Regions from separate parts of the Anoxybacillus sp. ST70 genome, predicted to be linked through region 2. Evidence: riboswitches for the same ligand, from Rfam matches in the RefSeq annotation. Region 2 holds a riboswitch; the other holds the start of a gene.
What was found. A riboswitch is a leader RNA that binds a small molecule or an ion and turns the genes downstream of it on or off. The one in region 2 is predicted to bind cyclic di-GMP.
Positions count from the first base shown of each region.

Region 1 (11,089 bases), on a different contig from region 2:
TGGAAAACGTAGGAAAACGAAAGCATATGCTGCTAAACTAGATACAGCTAGCTGTCCTATCATCACAATGAATGAAACAAAAAAACTATTCCATAAATATCTCGCCAGTGGAACTTTTTCAAATGCAGCCATATAATTTCGAAGAGACCAATCACTTGGCCACCACTTTCCTTGTAAAAGTTCAGCACCGCTTAAAAAGCTAATAAGAAATGCATACGCAATCGGAAACATCAAAATAATGGAACTCATAACTAACACCGCATATAAGATCATTTTTTTTAGAAGGCTCATTGGTAATGCACCTTCCTCTCAACAAGTACAAATTGTAAAAATGTCACTATTAATACGATCAAAAATAATATAACTGCTTGAGCACTTGCGAATCCAAAATTATAGTTAATGAACGCTTCACGGTAAATGGAGTAAACAAGTACAGTTGTTGTATTCATAGGTCCACCCTTTGTCAAAATGTCAATTTGACCGAATGTTTGAAAGGCATGGATAAGCGAAACGGTGACAATAAAAAACAAAGTCGGTGACAATAACGGAATCGTAATACGCCACAACTGATACATGCGACTCAATCCTAGAACTTTTGCACTTTCATATAATGTGATATCAATGTTTTGTAAACCTCCAAGTAAAATTAAAAAAGAAAACCCAATGTTCATCCACACTGTTGCAATGGCAACAGCAGCTAAAGCTGTATCAGGATTTAATAACCATTGATACTCTCTCCAACCGAACGCCAAAATAAGTCTGTTAATGATTCCTACTGCAGGATTGTACATAAACATCCAGATAACAGAAGAAGCAGCAACACTCATTCCTAGCGTTGAAGAAAAGATAGTGCGAAAAATCTGTATTCCTCGCAGTTTTTCATTTGCTAAAAGGGCTAAGCCAAAAGAGATAACGACCGTCGTCGGCACCGTGTATAAAACAAACAAAAATGTTGCTTTCAGACTCTCCTTAAAGTTCCGATCTTCCAGTAAATAAAGAAAATGTTCTAATCCTATATATGTCGTTGGAGTACCTTGAAAATCAGTCATATAAAAACTTAAATACCCTGTACGAACCATTGGATAAAAAACGAAAACAGAAAATAAGAGAAACGAAGGAAATATATATAAAATCCCTTCAATTGTTCGTTTTATCGTATACAGCATGCTCCTCTCCCTCTTTCGCTATTCTTTTTCCTTCTTCATCAAAAAATAGAACATGTTCGTCATTAATTGAAATGCGTACTTGTTGCCCTATTTCTATCGAATGTTGTCCTTGCCAACGTGCAATCCACTCATCTTGTTCTGTCAGTTTCAATGTAACAAGCGTTTCTGTACCTAACCGTTCCACATGTGTTACCGCTAACCATACGTGTGGTTCATTTTCATGTGCTAGTCGAATATGTTCTGGTCGAACTGCGATTGTTCCATATTTATTGTCCGCTTGCACATGATGAGCCACTTTTACAATCCATTCTTGTTGTAGCAGAAATAAGTCGTTTAACTTATGTACTCTAGCCATATTTATTGGCGGCGAACCAATAAACGAAGCAACAAATGTATTGTTCGGATTGTTATATACATATAAAGGATCACCAATTTGTTGAATTTTTCCTTCATGTAATATCATCATTCGGTCTGCCATCGTCATCGCTTCTACTTGGTCGTGTGTTACATAGATGATTGTCATACCAAGTTGACGTTGTAGCTGACGAATATATGAACGCATATGCGTACGCAACTTTGCATCTAAGTTCGAGAGCGGCTCATCCATTAAACAAATCGGTTTTTGAGAAACGATAGCTCGTGCCAATGCCACACGCTGCCTTTGCCCCCCGGACAGATGTCTCGGTTTTTTGTTAAGACAATGAGTCAGATCAAGTAACTCTGCGACTTCGCTACAACGTTTTCTTTTTTCCACTTTTGATATTTTAGACTTGTATAATCCTAGCAATATGTTATCTTGAACTGTTAAATGAGGATATAATGCATAGTTTTGAAATACCATAGATAAATGACGCTCACTTGGTTCCACATTATTCATTTCTCTCCCTGCTATTTTCAGCTGCCCACTCGTAATCGATTCTAATCCTGCGATCATTCGAAGTAACGTACTTTTCCCACAACCAGAAGGGCCTACTAGCACAAAAAACTCTCCTTCTTTCACTTGAACGCTTATGTCCTTGATAACAAATGTTTTCCCGTCATATGTCTTACTAATATGAACAAATTCTATCATTGTAACCCCTCCGTCTCAGCAATTTTCCATAATAATGGATTTCCTGTGGATACCGCTTGTGCTCCCTTTTTTAAAGCTTGAATCATTTGATCTCGATTTTGAATTAATCCTCCAGTAATAATTGGTATATTGACCTGTTGTACTAATCGCTCAATCATATCAGGTACAATTCCAGGCATCACCTCAAGCGCATCAGGTGCAACTTGTTGAACAACCTGCAATCCAGTTTCCACCGCGTCTGTATCTACTAAAAATAAACGTTGGATTGTCCATAACTTCTCCTTTTTTGCTAACTGAATCAGCGTACTTTTTGTAGAAACAATACCGTGTGGTTGAACAAATTTTGCTAAAAATTGAAGCCCTTCTTTGTCATAACTAATACCTGGAATCTTCTCAACATGCACAAATACATAACGATCATGTGCTTTTAACAGTTCAACATACCTTTTTATAACGCTAATCGTACCAGTCTGTAACAGTGCTGTTTTCCAGTTCGTTTTTAAAAATAGTTCGATATGTTTCGGATGTTTAATTGTCGCAATAAACTTTTCTTGTAAAAACATTCTCTCCCTCCAAACAAAAAGAAACCGAAAACAACGTAGAATAACTGTACATCTACAATGTTGTTACGGTTTCTCCTTTTCTCCACCTCTTTTATTCATTTTTCTAATTTTTATTCTAATCTCTTTTTTTTAATTGATTGTCATTTCTGTGTAAATATTTTGTAAATTATAAAAACAAATCGGCTCCCAAACGGGAAGACGATTTGTTTAGTCATGAAAGTTTGTTCCATCTGTCACTTCTTTTACAATACCTGCGCGAATAACAAAATCACCAAAGTGTTCACCATCAAATCGCTCTTTCGCGTACCGAGAAAGGAGCGTACGAAGTTCAGATAAAATTTCTTTTTCTCCGATATTTTCCCGATACAATTTACCGAGACGGCTACCGTCAAATGCAGCCCCAAGATACATATTATATTTGCCGACAGATTTACCGATAAATGCAATTTCCCCAAGGACATGACGGGCACAGCCATTCGGACAGCCGGTCATGCGAATCGTTATTTCCTCGTCACGAAGCCCGTTTTCCTCAACAATTTCCTCAATTTTATCAATGAGTGTCGGCAAATATCTCTCTGCTTCTGCCATCGCTAATCCACACGTTGGCAAAGCCACACAGGCTAGCGAGTTACGACGAAGGGCACTATAATGTTTCCCATCTGTTAATTTATATTGCTTAATAAGCGCATCAATTTCTTCTTTTTTCTCACTTGGCACATTGGCGATGACTAAGTTTTGGTTAGCGGTAAGACGGAAATCACCTGTATGCACTTTTGCAATTTCCCGCAAGCCTGTCATCAGTGGATAATCATCTGTATCTTTCACCCGTCCGCCCTCGACAAATAACGTAAAATGCCACGTTCCGTTCACACCTTCAACCCAACCGTAGCGGTCGCCATTATGCTCGAAATAGTAAGGGCGCGCTTCTTCTAAATTCCATCCAAGCCGACGTTCTAGTTCTGCTTTTACTGCATCCAAACCAAGCCGATCAATCGTATATTTAAAACGAGCATGTTTACGTACGGAGCGATTGCCGTAATCACGCTGAATGGTAACGACTTTTTCTGCCACATCAATCACTTGTTCTGGTTTACAAAAACCGATCACTTTTGCGAGCTGCGGATATGTCGTGCGATCACCGTGCGTCATTCCCATGCCGCCACCGATCGCTACATTAAATCCCGTCAGCTTTCCGTGTTCAACAATCGCAATAAATCCAAGGTCTTGTGAAAACACGTCGACATCGTTTGACGGTGGAACAGCGATACCAATTTTAAATTTTCGTGGCAAGTAAAGCGGCCCATAAATTGGTTCTTGTTCTACCTCCGGTGTTCCAGCTACTTTTTCTTCATCTAACCAAATTTCGTAATACGCCCTTGTTTGTGGTAATAAATAATCGCTTAATCTTTTCGCCCATTCATACACTTCTGCATGCACTTCCGATTGGTAAGGATTCGGATTGCACATGACGTTTCGGTTGACGTCACCGCATGCCGCTAACGTCGTAAGCAGTGCCTCGTTAATGGCTTGGAGCGTTTTTTTCATATTCCATTTCAATACGCCGTGAAACTGAAATGCTTGTCGTGTCGTAAGTTTCAACGTCCCGTTCGCATACGTCCTCGCCAATTCGTCCATCGCAAGCCACTGCTCTGGTGTTGCTACGCCACCTGGGGTACGAACACGAATCATAAATTGATACGCTGGCTCTAATTTTTGTTTTTGCCGCTCGGCTCGCAAATCACGATCATCTTGCAAATAGCTACCATGAAATTTCATCAATCGGTTATCATCTTCTGGAATGCCGGCAGTGATGCGATCTTCCATCGTTTCTTTCAACGTTCCGCGCAAATAGTTGCTTTCTCGTTTAATGCGCTCAACGTCGCTTGGTGGTCCATCCGGCGGTGTTAATACAAACTTTTCCACAATCATCCCCCCTAATATACGTCACGTTGGTAACGTTTTTGTTTTTGCATGTCCGCCACATACGCTTCCGCTCGTTCACTCGTCATCTTTCCTTCTTTCGCAATAATCTGGATAAGCGTCTCATGAACGTCTCGTGCCATGCGTTGTTTGTCGCCACAAACATAAACGGCTGCTCCTTCTTCTAACCATCGGAACAGTTCTTTGCTTTGTTCCATCATTCGGTGTTGCACGTATACTTTTTCTTTCGTATCGCGTGAAAAGGCAACATCCATCTTCGTCAACACACCGTTTTTTAGCCACGTTTGCCATTCCTTTTGATAAAGAAAATCGGTCACGAAATGTTGGTCACCAAAAAACAACCATGATTTCCCTTTCGCGCCAATCGCCTCACGCTCTTGCATAAAAGCGCGGAACGGCGCCACTCCCGTACCTGGTCCAATCATAATAATTGGCGTATGTGTATCTTTCGGGAGTTTAAAATTCGGATTTTGATGAACGAACACAGGAAGTTTATCGCCAATGTGTAGACGTTCAGCACAAAACGTTGAACAAACTCCTTTTCGCAAACGCCCATGTGCTTCGTAACGAACCGCTCCAACAGTCATATGCACTTCATCCGGATAAGCTAGTAAGCTACTTGCAATTGAATAAAAGCGCGGTTGCAACTTTCGTAATGAAGAGACAAATTGCTGTGGTGTCATCTCCCACGGGCCGAAATCGCGAAGGACATCCAATACATCGCGCCCTTTCATATAGTCTTTTCGCTTCGCTTCTTGTTCCTCAGAAAGAAGCGCATGAAACTCGCGATTTTTCGAAAATTCAGCTAATTTTTGTAACAACGGCTCTGTCAGTACGGTAATTTCTAAACGGGATAGCAACGCTTCTCGTAATGGTTCGTCATTTTCTTCTACAGAAACTAATGTTTCTGAACTCCATTTCATTTCTGCTATCATCCAATCAACTAACTCTGGATCGTTTTTTGGAAAAACGCCGAGCGCATCGCCTGGTTCAAACACAAGCCCAGAACCTTCTAGCGATAATTCGATATGGCGTGTTTCTTTGTTTGAGCCGCGTCCATTTAAATTGATATTTTCTAATACTTCCGCTTGAAACGGATGTTTTCGTGAATAAATAGTCGTTGGCTTCGCTTGTGCAGATGAAGTTGTTGCTACGGAAATGGCTCCTTGCTTATCTAACTCACCAAGCACTCCCTCTAGCCATTTCGCTGCTTTTTCTTCATAATCGACGTCACAATCGACGCGTTCGTATAACCGCTTTCCGCCTAGCTCTTCTAGCCGTTTATCAAAATCTTTTCCCGTTTTACAAAAATGTTCATACGACGTATCGCCAAGCGCCAATACAGAGAAACGAAGATGATCGAGTTTTGGCGCGCGCTTGCTATGAAGAAATTCGTAAAATGACAAGGCGTTATCTGGTGGTTCCCCTTCTCCGTATGTGCTAACAACAAGGAGCAACGTATTTATTTTTTTCAACTCGTTTGGCTTAAAATCAAGCATCGAGGAAACGGTGACATGAAACCCGCGATGTTTGAGCGTTTCTCCTACTTTTTCCGCTAGTTTTTGCGCGTTTCCTGTTTGCGACCCGTAAAGAACGGTCACTTCCTTCGTTGCAGATGCTTCTTGTTGAAGCGCTCCGACCGACTCGGTTGCAGCTAAATACCCACTTAGCCAAAGTTTTTGTGCGGAATTTAACGTTGGCCAAAGCCGATTGAGGAGCTCGACTTGTTCTTCATTAAATGGACTATTTGTCACTTGAAATGGCAACATGTTTCACCTCTCATTTTTCTACTATTCCTATAAATCAAGTATGTTTTATTTGACTTTACCTTAAAAAATAAAATTAGTAAAATAAATATAAATTATCAGAACTATTTATTTTTTTAATAACTAAGGAGCGAACGATATGTACGAACAATTAAAAACATTTATTACATTAGCTGAAGTGAAAAATTTCACAAAAACAGCAGAAATTCTTCATTTATCTCAACCAAGTGTAAGTTTGCACATTAAAAATTTAGAAAAAGAGTTTCAAACAAAACTATTTATTCGTTCACCAAAAGAGCTACAAATGACGCCAACGGGAGAATTGCTTTATGATCGAGCAAAAAAAATGATCACGTTATACGAACAAACGAAACAAGATATTTTGGAACATCACGACTGTGTGAAAGGAACATTAAAAATTGGGGCTAGTTTTACGATCGGAGAATACGTGCTACCTACTTTTTTATGCGCCTTACAAAACGATTATCCAGAATTACAATTGGAAGTGATCATCGGCAATACAAAAGAAATTGTAGAGCTCGTTCGTACGTATCAAACACATATCGGTTTAATTGAAGGTCAAACAAATGAAAAAGAGCTTGTGGTGTACCCATTTATGCAAGATGAGCTAGTCATCGTTGCGTCTAACGATCATCCTCTCGCTCACAAACAGGAAGTATCGATAAACGATTTACAAAACCAACTATGGATTACACGCGAATTAGGGTCTGGCACACGTGAATATTTTAACCATTTTATTCGTTCAAATGGGCTAAAAGTAAAATCACTGATAATTATTAGCAGCAATCAAGGAATAAAAGAAACGTTAATGCACGGAAACGGTTTAGCCCTCCTTTCACGTCATGTCATTGAACAGGAGTTGAATCATAAAAACTTATCGATTGTTTACGTTAAACATTCTCCTTTTTATCGAACATTTTCTTATCTTTATTCGCCGACAATGAAAAACAACAAACTTGTACACTTACTGATTGATTTACTCCAACAAAAAAGGATGTGACAAACAAGTTGCTTTGTCACATCCCCATCACTTAATGCTCCTCTAGCTGTGAAATCGGAACGCGCTGTTGTTTTTCTGGGTTGTTTAAAAAATGAATCGTTGCCATTTCCGTTTGTACATCGACATGTTCAATATACACGGCTTTTCCGTTATACGTTACATTTTTCATATCGGGTGACTGAGCAATTTGTTGCGCACGTGTGATGTTCATTCGCTTCCCTCCTTTCGAACGATTATTATCATTTGTGTTTCACGCGAAAATATGCAAAAAAAGAGCGCCAACAGGCACCCTTATAACAGTTCAAGCAACTTCTTTTTATTTTGTTGTACGTTTTCTTCTAACGCCTTTACTTTTTCTTTCAACGCTTGTACGTTGACATCATTCTTAGATACTTTCTTTTCTAACGCACGAATTTCATTTTTTACTGCTTTTAATTGATTAGAAGCAGCAATAAGCTTCCCAAACCATTGATCTAACTCTTCTTGTTTTTCCGCTTCGTCGTCTTTATCCGATTGCACGACAGGTGATTGTTCAGTCGTAGTCACAGTAGCGCTATCTTGTTCATTGACTACTTGTGTCATTTCCTCTGTTGTTTGTTCACTTTGTGGTTGTGCTGGTTGTTCAGCTAGTTGTTCAGTTGGTTGTTCTTTCGGCGTGCTAAACGTTTCAAGTGCTATTGTCACCTCGTTTACACGCTCTTCAATCTTGCTTAACTTTTTATTTAGCTCTGCCAATTTGTTTTTTAACATTTGTTGTTCTTTTTTCTTTTTCGCTAATTCTTGTTTTTTCTTCGCCTCTTCTTTTTTCTGTTTAGCTAACTCTTGTTTTTTCTTCGCTTCTTCCTTTTTCACGACAAGCTGACTTTTCTGTACATGTTTTGCTCCATCATGCTTCGCTGCAAAAGTTGGAGAAGCAACGAGCATCGATGCTAGTAAAATTGGTAATCCTTTTTTAAACATTACCATTTCCTCCATATTCATATGTATATTTTTTTGGTAATGGCAGCTGGCTGGCATAGGTATCCCGTTAGCCCCTATAGCTTTGCGACGCTAAGTTTCCTTAGCTGTGCCTTTACTTCTTATTATACTTCGCTCATTTTCATAGGCATGAATCAAAAGTTCTTATTTTTCTTATAAACATATGTGAAAATAAAGGAAGAAAAGGGCGAATAAAGAAGTAGTTATGGTAGATAAAAAGGAGGGATGCGAGATGTTAGAAAAATGGTTGAAAGAGTCTTCGTATACCGTCGTATTTACTGGAGCAGGAATGTCTACAGAAAGCGGGCTTCCCGATTTTCGTTCGGCAAAATCAGGGCTTTGGCGCACGAAAAATCCACAACAATTAGCAAGTACGTATGCGATGCAACATAACCGAGACGAGTTTATTGCATTTTATCAATATCGTATTCGTACGTTGCTTAAATGTAAGCCACATGTCGGGCATATGATTTTGGCCGATTGGCAAAAGCGGGGGCTTCTTCATCAAATCATCACGCAAAATGTCGACGGCTTTCACCAACAAGCAGGCAGTACAAATGTCATTGAATTACACGGAACGTTGCAAACGGTGCATTGCTCGCGTTGCAGGCAAACATACGACGCAAAACAGTATGTAGAGGAACAGTTTACGTGCACATGCGGCGGCTTTTTGCGCCCTTCCGTTGTTTTATTCGGGGAATCGTTACCGTATGATGCGTTTGAACAAGCATGGACAGCAGCCGAACGAGCAGACTTATGGATTGTGCTCGGCTCTTCTTTACAAGTGTCACCAGCTAACGAACTTCCTGTCATCGCAAAACGAAGCGGGGCCAAATTAGTGATTGTGAACATGGAACCGACACCGTTAGATGATTGGGCGGATTTGCTTATACATGGTCGCAAAATTGGAGAAGTGTTGCAGGAAATAACGGAGAAGTTATAGGAAAACCAAAATAACTCATTGTATGCCGTTTTTTCCTAATGATCGAATGCATATATACAATGACGAGAGAGAGAGAGAAGAATGATCGAAAGAAAACAGAAAACCAAAATCTATTTACCCGTTCGTTACTCGTAAAACGTTACATCGTTACTCGTTCTCCGTTCTCCGTTCGCATCCCGCTCTTAGACTAAAAAGGACTTTGAAGAATGGTGATCATTTCCTCATCTCTCTCGTTGGTGCCTAAGCACCCATAAGGGCACTTTGCAAAATGCCCTTAAAGCTGCTTATGCCTCTAAATATTTGCTCGCAAGCGAAACGTCTATTTCCACAGTATAGTTGACTTTATCAATGCGACTAGACAGCACTTCGACTTGGCGTGCCAACATTTCTGCGGCTTGTTTATATTCGCTCGGATTAAATAATGCAATAGTTTCCATCACCACATTTCCACCATAATACTCGCGTGGTTTTGTGTCTCCTAGTCGCTTATACAAATGAACTCGACTCCGCAACATTTTCGCTGTTTCAATCGCGCGAATAAGAGAAATACGTTCCCCTTTCCATTCGACAGTCTGTTGCATATTCGTTTCGTTGATCAGTTCTTGTAGTACAAGCACATCTTTCTGTATTTCGGCCATCTCTGTAAGTACTTGCTCGACCGTCCGTTCTGGCGGTGTATACATCTCCCCTTTTGGAACGGTAACCGTGTGAGTCGTCAACAACTCCGCTTGCAGCTCGTCTACTCGCCTTTTTAAAAACGAAAGGAGATTAATTGATTGCGCTAACGTAATTTTCATTTACTCAGCCTCCACCTTTACTCATCGACTGCATAATTATAATGATGAGGAAGAAAAAAGTAAACTTTGAAACTTATGGTTCATCACCTAAAGATGTACTTTTTAAATTTAAACTTGATAGCAACATAGCAAATAAAGCAATGTAGTATAAAAAGTAAAACAAAGTGTTTAGTTTCTATCACAATCGTCTTTATTTAATAACTACAACTTTTGGTGAAGTGCCAAACTTATTCCTTATTTCTCAAAAACCATTCGTATATTGCTTGTGCCTCATGTTCGTCCACATCAACAACTTTTGTGCGTATGCCCGGCATGACAGTCGCACGTACTGTACATAATCCGAGTCGTTGTTGCATACGAGTTTGCGAGATCGTTAATGACTGAATACGATGTTTTAACATATATACCGTTTTTATCGTCAGCCATCCACTTCTCAATGCTAGCTGCTCACTCTTAATCGTTACTCCCGCTCGTTTATAGCTTCGATAGCCGACATATACTGCGGGCACAAGGAGAAGGAGCGTTTCAAATCGCTGAAAAAATACGATTGTGATGACCGGAATGAGCATAACCGTATAGAGCGACCTCAACATATAGCGCCAACGGACACGTGTACATAACAATCGGAACGAATCGTGCAAACGATATTCAGGAAAGCACGTCGCAACAAGAGAAGCAACTTCATTTTTACGAACAAGCGGAAACAACACGAGACTTCCATGTCTTCCATCATCAAGTGCCCCTCCGGCATGAATAAGGTGAACGGAAACGTAGCCAAACAAGTGCCGAATCGGACTTTCCTTCACTCCAATGGCTTGAACGCGCTCAATCGATGTAGAAAT
Region 1 is NZ_JAHZOF010000004.1:194,644-205,732, forward strand. Features, by position in the region: gene K1I43_RS08025 (carbohydrate ABC transporter permease) at 1-291, opposite strand, end outside; gene K1I43_RS08030 (carbohydrate ABC transporter permease) at 288-1,166, opposite strand; gene K1I43_RS08035 (ABC transporter ATP-binding protein) at 1,138-2,238, opposite strand; gene K1I43_RS08040 (glycerol-3-phosphate responsive antiterminator) at 2,235-2,801, opposite strand; gene cysI (assimilatory sulfite reductase (NADPH) hemoprotein subunit) at 3,009-4,730, opposite strand; gene K1I43_RS08050 (assimilatory sulfite reductase (NADPH) flavoprotein subunit) at 4,736-6,511, opposite strand; gene K1I43_RS08055 (LysR family transcriptional regulator) at 6,648-7,529, shown strand; gene K1I43_RS08060 (small acid-soluble spore protein H) at 7,561-7,740, opposite strand; gene K1I43_RS08065 (GumC domain-containing protein) at 7,821-8,489, opposite strand; cyclic di-GMP riboswitch class I at 8,528-8,610, opposite strand; gene K1I43_RS08070 (NAD-dependent deacylase) at 8,740-9,450, shown strand; gene K1I43_RS08075 (DIP1984 family protein) at 9,735-10,247, opposite strand; gene K1I43_RS08080 (PH domain-containing protein) at 10,475-11,089, opposite strand, start outside.
Region 1: linked by a shared signal. The riboswitch ahead of K1I43_RS08065 (GumC domain-containing protein) and the one ahead of K1I43_RS11190 (methyl-accepting chemotaxis protein) in region 2 are both predicted to bind cyclic di-GMP.

Region 2 (11,089 bases):
TGAACAAATGACGGAACAACATATTCATGAAATGATCGACATTAACGTCAAAGGCACAATATATATGACAAAAGCGTTTCTTCCGTATTTTAAGACGTTGCCAGAAGCAAATATGATGAACATTATTTCGACAGCTGGGTTGCGTGGCAAAGTCAACGAAAGTGTGTACGTTGCAAGTAAATTCGCCGTACGCGGATTTAGCGAAAGTCTTGTGAAGGAGCTTGCAGAAACGAATGTTGCCGTCACCGCTGTATATATGGGTGGGATGAACACGCCGTTTTGGGACGATTGTAACCATATTCAAGATCGCTCTCGTCTTCGCTCCCCAAAACAAGTAGCCGAAACGATCGTAAATGAATATAAACGCCAACCAGAAATCATCGTTGAATAGGAGGAATTAATCCTCCTTTTTCTTTTCCAAAAATTTCTCAATTAACGAAATCGGAAACCCTTTTCGGTACAGTGCTTGTTTCATTTTTTGTTCGTACGTATAGCGGTCATATGTTTCATAGCGACGATGTGCTTTTTCTCCATGATATACGAGCGCTTCCCATTGTTCTTCATCGTTTAAAGTGATCTGTTGCTTTACCCTCTCAATGATATGAACAGGAAAACCTTTCATATGCAACAGTTGCGCTATATACGCTTTTTGTTCTTGATATGATCGTCTTTTTGATTGTTTATTTACTTTTTCAACCCACTTCATCGCTTTATCCTGTTGCATCTCTTCCGTATAACGCTCCATCGCTTTCGCAATCGTATCTTCACATATTCCTTTATCTATCAGTTCTTTATAAATGACATAAGGTCCTTTCATCGTCGTATTTACTTGCGTTTGCACGTACGCATGTGCAAATTGTTCATCGTCGATATATCGCTCATTTTGTAGCTTCCCCATTACTCGTTCAATCGCCCCACGATCTACCCCTTTTTTTTCTAAATAATCCGTAACTTCTTGTTTCGAACGCATACGGTAAGCTAAAAAACGAAGCGCCATCTTATATGCTTGTGTTTCGTCATCTTTTTTTATCATTTCCATCCATTGCTTTTCTGTTACTGTCATTCCTTTTTTCAGCCGATACTCAATCAATACGTCTTGATCCACAGAAACGAGTTGTTTCTCTCCATCTTCTTTGACAAGATGAACGTAAAAACGTTCAGCATTTTTCTTATCCACCTCAATTTTTTCAATTCGCATCGTTAAACACACCTTTTCTTTCTTTTTCTTTTTAAAAAACGCATAATATAAGGAAAGGAGGGAAAATAATGAATATTTTAATTGCTGGAGGAACCGGATTTGTCGGTAAAGCATTGACGACATATTTTACACAAAATGGCCATCATATGTATATATTAACGCGAAACGCTCAAAAGCGGGAGAGCGATCCGTATGTTCATTATATACAATGGCTAACGGTAAATCCTATCGAGCAATTACCTTCGATCGATATTGTCATTAATTTAGCTGGTGAATCGATTAATAGCGGACGATGGAACGAAGCGAGAAAGCGAGCCATTGTAGAAAGTCGATTACAAGCAACAAACGCGATATATGACCTTATCACCAATATGAAACAAAAGCCGAGCGTTGTCATTCAAGCGAGCGCTATTGGCATTTATGGCACGTCGCTTGATCAGACGTTTACAGAGCGAAATGAAACGACAGGAACAGACTTTTTAGCTCAAACCGTCAAACGATGGGAAGAAGCTGGACGGCGCATGGAAGCGCTCGGCGTACGAACCGTGTTTATGCGTTTTGGCATTATTTTAGGAGGAGACGGTGGGGCCCTTCCTCGCATCGTTCTTCCTTACAAATGGTTCATTGGAGGAACGATTGGACAAGGTAATCAGTGGATGTCATGGGTTCATATGGACGATGTCATTGGCGCAATTGATTTTTCGATTCGACATAAAAACATATCGGGTCCGATTAACGTCACTGCTCCACATCCTGTAACGATGGAAAAGTTCGGGAAAGCAGTCGCAAACGTATTACAACGTCCACATTGGCTCCCAGTTCCATCCTTCGTTCTAAAAGTGTTGTTAGGGGAAATGAGCATACTTCTGCTAGAAGGACAGCGCGTAATCCCAGAAAAACTTCTTCAAGCAGGATATCATTTTTCATTTCCCACTATTGATCAAGCGCTAGCGAACATACTAAAATCGTGACGAATACACTATACGAAAAAGAAATAAAGGAGCTTCTTGGCATGAAAAGCATATTGCTTAAATATGGGATCGTATATCCAATCACCTCCCCTCCAATGAAGGGAGCAGATGTACGTATTGAGAATGGAAAAATCACAGATATTGGTTATGACCTTCCTGTTCATGACGGAACAGAAGTGATCGATGTATCAGGAAAATATGTTTTCCCTGGTTTCATTGATGTGCATACACATCTCGGTTTGTATGATGAAGGAACTGGATGGGCAGGTAACGATGCAAATGAAACAATTGAAACGATGACTCCTCATGTGCGTGCCATTGATAGCGTATATCCGCTCGATCCCGGCTTTCGAGATGCGATCGAACACGGCATTACGACGGTTCATATTATGCCTGGAAGCGCGAATGTCATCGGGGGAACGACGGCAGTCATTAAGACGTATGGGAAAAACGTCGAAAACATGATTATTAAACAGCCAGCTGGGTTAAAAATCGCACTCGGTGAAAATCCGAAACGAATGCATAGTCAAGGGAATAAAGAGTCGCTCACGCGCATGGGCATTATGGGAATGCTTCGCGAAACGTTTTACAACGCAAAATATAGCGATTGGCCGCACGATTTTCGCACAATCCCGATCATTCAAGCATTAAATCGTGAAATTCCGATTCGTGTTCACGCCCATCGCGCCGATGATATTTTGTCCGCTATTCGCCTAGCGGATGAGTTTGGGCTTGATTTACGGATCGAACATTGTACAGAAGGACATTTAATCGCTGAGGAGCTACAAGGACGAAACTTGCAAGTTTCCGTCGGACCAACATTGACACGCCGATCCAAAGTAGAACTTAAAAATAAAAGTTGGAAAACGTACAAAATTTTATGTGATGCAGGTGTTCACGTCTCTATTACTACAGACCACCCGTACACGCCAATTCAATATTTACACATTTGTGCTGCAATTGCTGTTCGTGAAGGACTTGATGAACAAAAAGCGCTCGAAGGAATTACAATTTTACCAGCACGTAATTTAGGAGTAGACGACCGTGTCGGCAGTTTAGAGGTTGGAAAAGATGCCGATATTGTCGTTTGGAATTATCATCCGTTTCATTATATTGCAACCCCTATATTTACAATGATTAATGGGGAAATAATATACAAAAAAAATTAATAAAAAAACTATTTATTTTTTACACCGTTTCAAGTATGATATAAAAGGTTATATGCGAAATATACGTTCAAAACTATATATCGATGCGACAGTAAGGGAAGGCAAATGGTGCGCCACCAGCCATGCGCTGGTTCTAGTGGGTTCGATTCCCACCCCGAAATTTTTTGATTTGCATAAATTAAAAAATTTCGAGGGTGGCTCGTTCCCTATGGTCGACTGCCCTCGTGAATGGAGGGAGATTCGATGTTAAAAAAACGCGAACTACAAGATTGTCAAGCGTTATACGAGCTTATGGTGCACCCAGACGTCTTCCCTTTCGTGCGCCATAAAGCATATTCATACGAGGAGTTTTTGTTTATAACGAAGCAAACGATTGAAGCCGAAGAACGCGGTGAACTCATTTCGCGCACCATTTTAGATGAGTGGGGCAATCCGATTGGAACGATTAACTTATTTGACATTGAAGATGGCGCTGGTTTTTTAGGCACATGGCTTGGCAAGCCGTATCATGGAAAAGGGTACAATCAAATAGCTAAAGACGCCTTCTTTAATGAACTGTTTTACGAACGTTCCATCAACACGATCTTCATGCGCATTCGCAAAGTCAACGTCCGCTCCACAAAAGCCGCTGAAAAACTTCCTTATGTCACCCTTGCTAATGAAACGAGAAAGCAATTATGGGAAGCAATAAACCAAGGCGAAGATATATATAACTTATATGAAATTTCAAAGGACAACTATACGTTGTATGCGATGCGCCAACAAAGACTTGACGATGAACAACAAAGAAAAGAAGCGTAACCTGTTCTGCACGAACAGGTTTTTTTATTTGGATAATTTTTTATTTTTCTGTTCATAATGTTAACGTGACATTTTTATAAAAGTGAGGGATACATATGTCTGACAAAAAGAAACGTGAGAAAACAAAAAGTACGCTCTCTAGCGCACAAGAAGTGACATACGCCCGCGATTTTAAACGCGCAGACCAAGCCGGTGGATTTACCGACAAACATGCTCGTCATTAACAACATTCGCCATTCATTTTTTCCATTGTTCATCACATGCTACTAGTGAGATGAGCAATAAGGAGGGATGGAAGTGCCAAAACCGATCAAACCAGACGGACATGATGTCAAGTTTTCTGCAGAACTTGCCGATCATGAGGATTTAGAAGCACAAGCACGCGCTGAAGCAGCTAACATTCGCCAAAGCCAAAAAGAAAAAAATCATCGGTAAAAGGAAAGGTGTCCCAACATCATGACGGGACACCTTTGTTGATCCACATGTGCATTTTAATAGTGACATATTCTTGTTATAATACAAACAGAGAGGGAGAAACGATATGGGAAAAGAAAAAGGAAAAAACATTTTGCTTATCGTACTTATTACAACGTTAGTGATGTCTTTCTTACTATTTTTTCTCGGTTATTACCGTATAGGTTTTGCAATCGGTGCAATTTTCATGATTTTGTCGCTTTCCGTTGGACAATGGTATTCATTAAAAAGCAAAGAGGAACTATATCGCTCCACATATAAAGATCGTCACCGATAACATACTCTCGCTTCCCCTTATAATCAAGAGACTTCTTTATACTTTAAACGTTGCGACAGCATTGCGTAATTGCTCCGCCATTTCAGCTAAAGATGTAGCGGCAGATGTCACTTCTTCACTTGAAGCAAGCTGCTCTTCAGAAGAAGCAGAAATTTCGGCCGTCCGTTCAACAAACCGTTTCGCAATAGACGATACTTCATCCATTGAAGCATGCACTTGATGAACGCCTGCTGACATTTGCTCTGAAATCGCTGATAGTTCTTGGATTTGTGCATTCACTTGTTCAATGGAACGCAAAATTTGCCCAAAGAACGTTCCTGTCTGCTCCACTAATTTTGTTCCTTGTTTCACTTCTTCCGTTCCTTTGCCGACAATTTGCACAACATAACCGGTGTTTTGTTGAATCATCTCAATTAATTGCGCAATTTGATTTGCCGATTCGCGAGATTGCTCTGCGAGTTTACGCACTTCATCCGCCACAACCGCAAATCCTTTTCCGTGTTCTCCGGCACGTGCCGCTTCAATCGCTGCGTTAAGTGCTAATAAATTCGTTTGTTCAGCAATGCCGACGATGACGTCAACAATTTTTCCAATTTGGGCCGACTTCTCATCTAACTCTTTAATAACTACATTTGTTTCGTTTGTTGATTCGTTAATCGTATTCATTTGCGTCACAACTTGTTGTAAATATTGCTGGCCAACAGTAGCTTGTTTTGTCGTTTCTGTTGCGGAGTTCGCCACGACGGTTGCTGTTTGAGCCATTCGCTCAATTCCTGCCGCCATTTCACCGATCGCTTGCGAACTCTCCTCCGCATGTTTTCCTTGCATTTCTGCTCCTTGGGCTACTTCTTGAATCGCTGTCGTCACCTCTTCTGTCGCTGCGCTTGCCTGTTCAGCACTTGCCATCAACTCTTGGGCGGAAGCAGACACATGCTCAGTCGCTGTGCTTACTTGTTGAATAAGCTGTTTTAAATTGTGAACCATTTGGTTAAACGATTTTGCTAATTTACCAATTTCATCACGATTTGCTACATGAATATCATCAACTGACAAATCGCCGTGTGCAATTTTTTCGGCATGTTCAGAAATTTGTTGAACAGGTCTTGAAATTTTTTCGCTCATATATAAAGCTAAGGCCATACTAACAAGAAAAGAGATACCGATTGTAATAAGCGTCGTATACTTCATGTCTTTCGCTTGTTCAGACAACGTTTCACTCATTTGCTGCAAATGCTTCACTTGCGTCGCACGCGCTTGTTCTCCTGCCTCTGTCACTTCAACCGTAATCGCATTTCCTCGCTCTTTCATAATCCGTGAAATTTCATCCATTTGACCTTGCTTTTTAAACTCTATCGCTTGTTTCGCAATGTCGCGATACTCTTGCTCTGCTTTTACTAGACGATCAACCTCTTGTTTTGCCTCATTTTCTAGTTGTAATGATGCAATCATCTCTTGGTTATCTGTAAACTCGCTCGCTGCTTGCTCAAATGCGGTTAAGCTTTCCGGCTTTCCATTAATTAAATACCCCCGCACAGCAATTTGTTCGCGTAACATCGCATTTTGCATATTTGTCACGAGCGTAATTCGTTCAAATCCTTTGTTCATCGCTTCTGAATATTGTTGATCAATTGTCTCTAGCCGATTATATGTAAGCATACTTACAACAATAAACAACAATAATACCGAAAGAAACGTCGCCACTAATTTTTTTCTGACTGTTACCTTCATGCTGTCTTCATCCTCCTATGTTAATAAAAATAAAAGCTGCCTAAAAAACAAATACATAGGCAGCTATCGTTCGACAGTAAAACCTTCTTATCATTTCCTTATAAGAAGGGCAACTGGCTGGCATATCTATACAATAGACGTAGCCCCTATAGCTTTGCGCCCTACCCTTTCGAGTAGTTTGCCGATTATTCAATTTTTGACATTTTTATCTTAACACAACAACTAGGAAAAAGGAAGTAGTGATTTGTGATCAAAAGGGTAACATTTTACTTCGTCAAGATAACAAATAAAAATTTACCTTTTTATCTAAAAAACTTTTACATTTTTTCGAACAGTTTGTTTATGATATTTTTAACAAATTTAATACATGTTACATTAAATATGCATAGACCAAAAAATCCCTTTTCACTCAGAAGGAGGATTATAATTATGAAAGCTGCAGTTGTGGAACAATTTAAAGAACCATTAAAAATTAAAGAAGTAGAAAAACCAACAATTTCATATGGAGAGGTGCTAGTGCGCATTAAAGCGTGTGGAGTATGTCATACAGACTTGCATGCCGCACATGGCGACTGGCCTGTAAAGCCAAAACTACCGCTCATTCCTGGACATGAAGGCGTTGGTGTCATCGAAGAAGTCGGACCAGGGGTGACGCACTTAAAAGTCGGAGATCGCGTCGGTATCCCTTGGCTTTATTCCGCCTGCGGCCATTGTGATTATTGCTTAAGCGGACAAGAAACATTATGTGAGCATCAACAAAACGCTGGATATTCGGTTGACGGTGGTTACGCTGAATATTGTCGTGCTGCAGCTGATTATGTCGTGAAAATTCCTGATAACTTATCATTTGAAGAAGCTGCTCCAATCTTTTGCGCTGGCGTAACAACATATAAAGCTTTAAAAGTAACAGGTGCAAAACCTGGTGAGTGGGTAGCAATTTACGGTATTGGCGGCCTCGGACACGTCGCTGTTCAATATGCAAAGGCGATGGGGCTAAACGTCGTTGCTGTCGATTTAGGCGATGAAAAACTTGAGTTAGCTAAACAGTTGGGAGCTGATCTTGTCGTCAATCCAAAACATGAAGACGCCGCGCAATGGATGAAAGAAAAAGTTGGTGGCGTGCATGCAGCTGTCGTCACTGCTGTTTCGAAAGCAGCATTCGAATCAGCCTATAAAGCAATTCGTCGCGGCGGCGCTTGCGTACTTGTCGGATTACCGCCAGAAGAAATGCCTGTACCAATTTTTGATACCGTTTTAAATGGAGTAAGAATTATCGGTTCAATCGTTGGTACGCGTAAAGACTTGCAAGAAGCGCTTCAATTTGCGGCAGAAGGAAAAGTAAAAACAATTGTCGAAGTTCAACCGCTTGAAAACATTAACGATGTATTCGATCGTATGTTAAAAGGACAAATTAACGGTCGCGTTGTGTTAAAAGTAGATTAAGGAAGGCGTCCTGAAGGCGCCTTCTTATTTAATTTCAACTAAAATGAGTAGAGCTATTTCTTCGTCGTATTAATCCGAAACGGAACGTAAAGTGGACAAAATCTCATAAATGCCGTAGCGATAAGAACAATTCCTAAAATGCCGACATATTTTATATTTCCCTCAAGAAAAAATAATCCTAATAGTGCAATACCTAATATGAAGCGAATCATACGATCGACGGAACCAACATTTGCTTTCATCTTTTTTCCTCCCCTCTTCTCATCTCTCTTTAATCATAGAAGAAAAAAAGGAAACGTTCTGTGATAAAGTCACATTGTTGCAAATTTGTCACACAATCTTTCTTTGTCTACAATTTTTACTTTTCCACGCGCCAGTTGAACGTATCCGTCACGCTCAAGTTGCTTTAATATTCGGCTGACGACTTCGCGTGCCGTTCCAAGTTCCACAGCAATATGTTCATGCGTCATCTCGATCATGTTTGTCTTGCTGTTGTCGCATCGTGTAAGCAAAAACTCGATTAAACGCTTATCCATTTTTTCAAATACGATGTGCTCAATCATTTGCATCATCGTCATAAAACGATTCATCATCATGTCATAAACGAACGTTTGTAGTTCAACATTTGTTGTCATCATCTTCGCAAACGTATGTTTCGGGACAATTAGTGCTTCCACATCTTCTTCCACAATCGCCGTCGCAGGAAAAGGTGAATGTGACAACAAACTGGAAATAGTCAATACACATGACTCTCCACGACAAACGCGATATAAATTTACTTCCTTCCCATTCTCCCCTATTTTTGCAACCCGAATGACACCAGAGACGATAAAAGCGACATGCTCACACATATCCCCTTCTCGAAAAACAACCGTTCCTTTTGAAAGCTTTATCTTTATGTATACGTTGTCGTGCAAAAACGGAAACAATCTTTCTCCCCCTTTCTTTCCTTATATTACAACGTAACAACATCCCTTTCCAATAAGAAAAGGGACGTTTTCTATGTTGTATATTAGTCATCGTCAAACAATTGAACGAACGTTTTTCAATCCGCTCGCATATGCCAAACATCTCGCAGGATTTTAAAAAGCTCAAGTGACCCTTGAGCTTTTCTACGTCCCACAAAATGTTTTATACGGGCGGTCAGACGGTGCTGGAGGCTTGGCATATTGTTCTTGTTCTTTCGTGTACGCATACGGATGTTTCAACACGTCAAGTAGTCGCTCCATGACCGTATCATCCCCATGCTCAGCCGCTGCCGCAAGCGCTTCTTCCACGCGATAGTTGCGCGGAATAATCGCCGGATTGTGTTGTCGCATCCGTTCGTACACTTCATCTTTCGTCATATCTTGACGGGCCATTCTTTGTTGCCAACGTGTATGCCAGTCGCGAAACTCTTGTTCGCAAAACTCCCATTCATTTATCGTCAACGCGCGAAACGTATTCGTATAATCGGCGCGATATGTGTACATAAGATGCAGCAACTCCCCGATAAGCTTTTTATCTTCCTCTTCTTCCGTCCAAAGCCCAAGTTTTGCGCGCATCCCTTGCAGCCAATACGTTTCATATAGCGTTGGAAATTGTGCGATTACTTTTTGCGCAAGCTCGATTGCTTTTTCTTCTTCGTCATGTAAAAGCGGCAAAAGGCTTTCTGCAAAGCGGGCGATGTTCCACCCAGCAATGTACGGCTGATTTCCATACGCATACCGCCCTTGCGTGTCAATGGAACTAAATACTGTCGTCGGATCGTACACGTCCATAAACGCACACGGTCCATAATCAATCGTTTCTCCGCTAACCGTCATATTATCCGTGTTCATCACTCCATGAATAAATCCGACTAATTGCCATTTCGCAACAAGCGCCGCCTGCTTTTTCATCACTTCTTCAAGGAAAAAAAGATAGCGGTTTGGCGCATGTTCACCGTTCGGATAATGTCGCTTTATCGCATAATCCGCTAACGCCTGTAACTCCTCTTTTGATAAAAAACGCGCCGCATATTGAAACGTTCCAACACGTAAATGGCTCGCTGCCACACGCGTCAAAATCGCCCCTGGAAGTTCCTTGTCACGGATGACGACTTCCCCTGTCGTCACGACCGCTAAACTTCTTGTCGTCGGAATACGAAGGGCATGCATCGCCTCGCTAATGATATACTCACGAAGCATCGGTCCAAGCGCCGCACGTCCATCTCCCCCGCGCGAATACGGCGTCCGCCCCGACCCTTTCAGTTGAATATCAACCCGCTCTCCGTTTGGCGTCACATGCTCGCCAAGTAAAATGGCGCGCCCATCGCCAAGCATATTAAAATGGCCAAACTGATGCCCGGCATACGCCTGCGCTAACGGCTCGGCCCCTTCCGGAATACTGTTTCCTGCAAACACCGCCACTCCTTCTTCGCCCGCTAACGCCTCCGCACATAACCCAAGCTCATCCGCAAGCGAACGATTAAGCACAACAAGCGCTGGATCACTGACAGGCGTCGGACGTATTTTCGTAAAAAATCGCTCGGGTAAACGAGCATAGCTATTGTCAAAATTCCAGTTGGCGTTCAATATATTTCCCTCCTTTCAACTTTATCATATACTTTTCTCGACGACACAAACATCATTCCTGCTTTAAAAAGCAGAATACTCCCCTTCCATTTTCAACATAATAATGGAATATCTACATATATCATGGTAAAATTTTATAAAACATTCGTTAGGTGGTTTTATTTATGGATAAAAGTTTTTTCGAGGAACTACAACTTCTTGCTAAACAATATCCTGATGCAAGCGTTATACAGCGTCTATCACCGAAAGATTATATTGAAGTTCTCGTTCTTCATTCCGCCAAACAACTCGCTCATAAGTTAAAAACTTTGGCTGAAGAAAACCGTTTTGATGAAATCATTCAATTAACTCAACACATTTCTACATTAGTATCAAATAACAACGATTCTTTTTCTTTGCCGCTCTCTATGATTACATACACATATGGACAACGAGAAATACCAATTATAGAGGACTTTTTCTTATCTAGATTA
Region 2 is NZ_JAHZOF010000008.1:25,122-36,210, forward strand. Features, by position in the region: gene K1I43_RS11150 (SDR family NAD(P)-dependent oxidoreductase) at 1-391, shown strand, start outside; gene recX (recombination regulator RecX) at 398-1,198, opposite strand; gene K1I43_RS11160 (TIGR01777 family oxidoreductase) at 1,267-2,169, shown strand; gene K1I43_RS11165 (amidohydrolase) at 2,211-3,338, shown strand; gene K1I43_RS11170 (GNAT family N-acetyltransferase) at 3,582-4,139, shown strand; gene K1I43_RS11175 (YfhE family protein) at 4,235-4,363, shown strand; partial or broken gene K1I43_RS11180 (YfhD family protein) at 4,434-4,574, shown strand; gene K1I43_RS11185 (hypothetical protein) at 4,681-4,890, shown strand; gene K1I43_RS11190 (methyl-accepting chemotaxis protein) at 4,927-6,618, opposite strand; cyclic di-GMP riboswitch class I at 6,724-6,811, opposite strand; gene adhP (alcohol dehydrogenase AdhP) at 7,048-8,061, shown strand; gene K1I43_RS11200 (YgaP family membrane protein) at 8,115-8,303, opposite strand; gene K1I43_RS11205 (Crp/Fnr family transcriptional regulator) at 8,373-8,990, opposite strand; gene K1I43_RS11210 (protein adenylyltransferase SelO) at 9,174-10,616, opposite strand; gene K1I43_RS11215 (DUF3427 domain-containing protein) at 10,781-11,089, shown strand, end outside.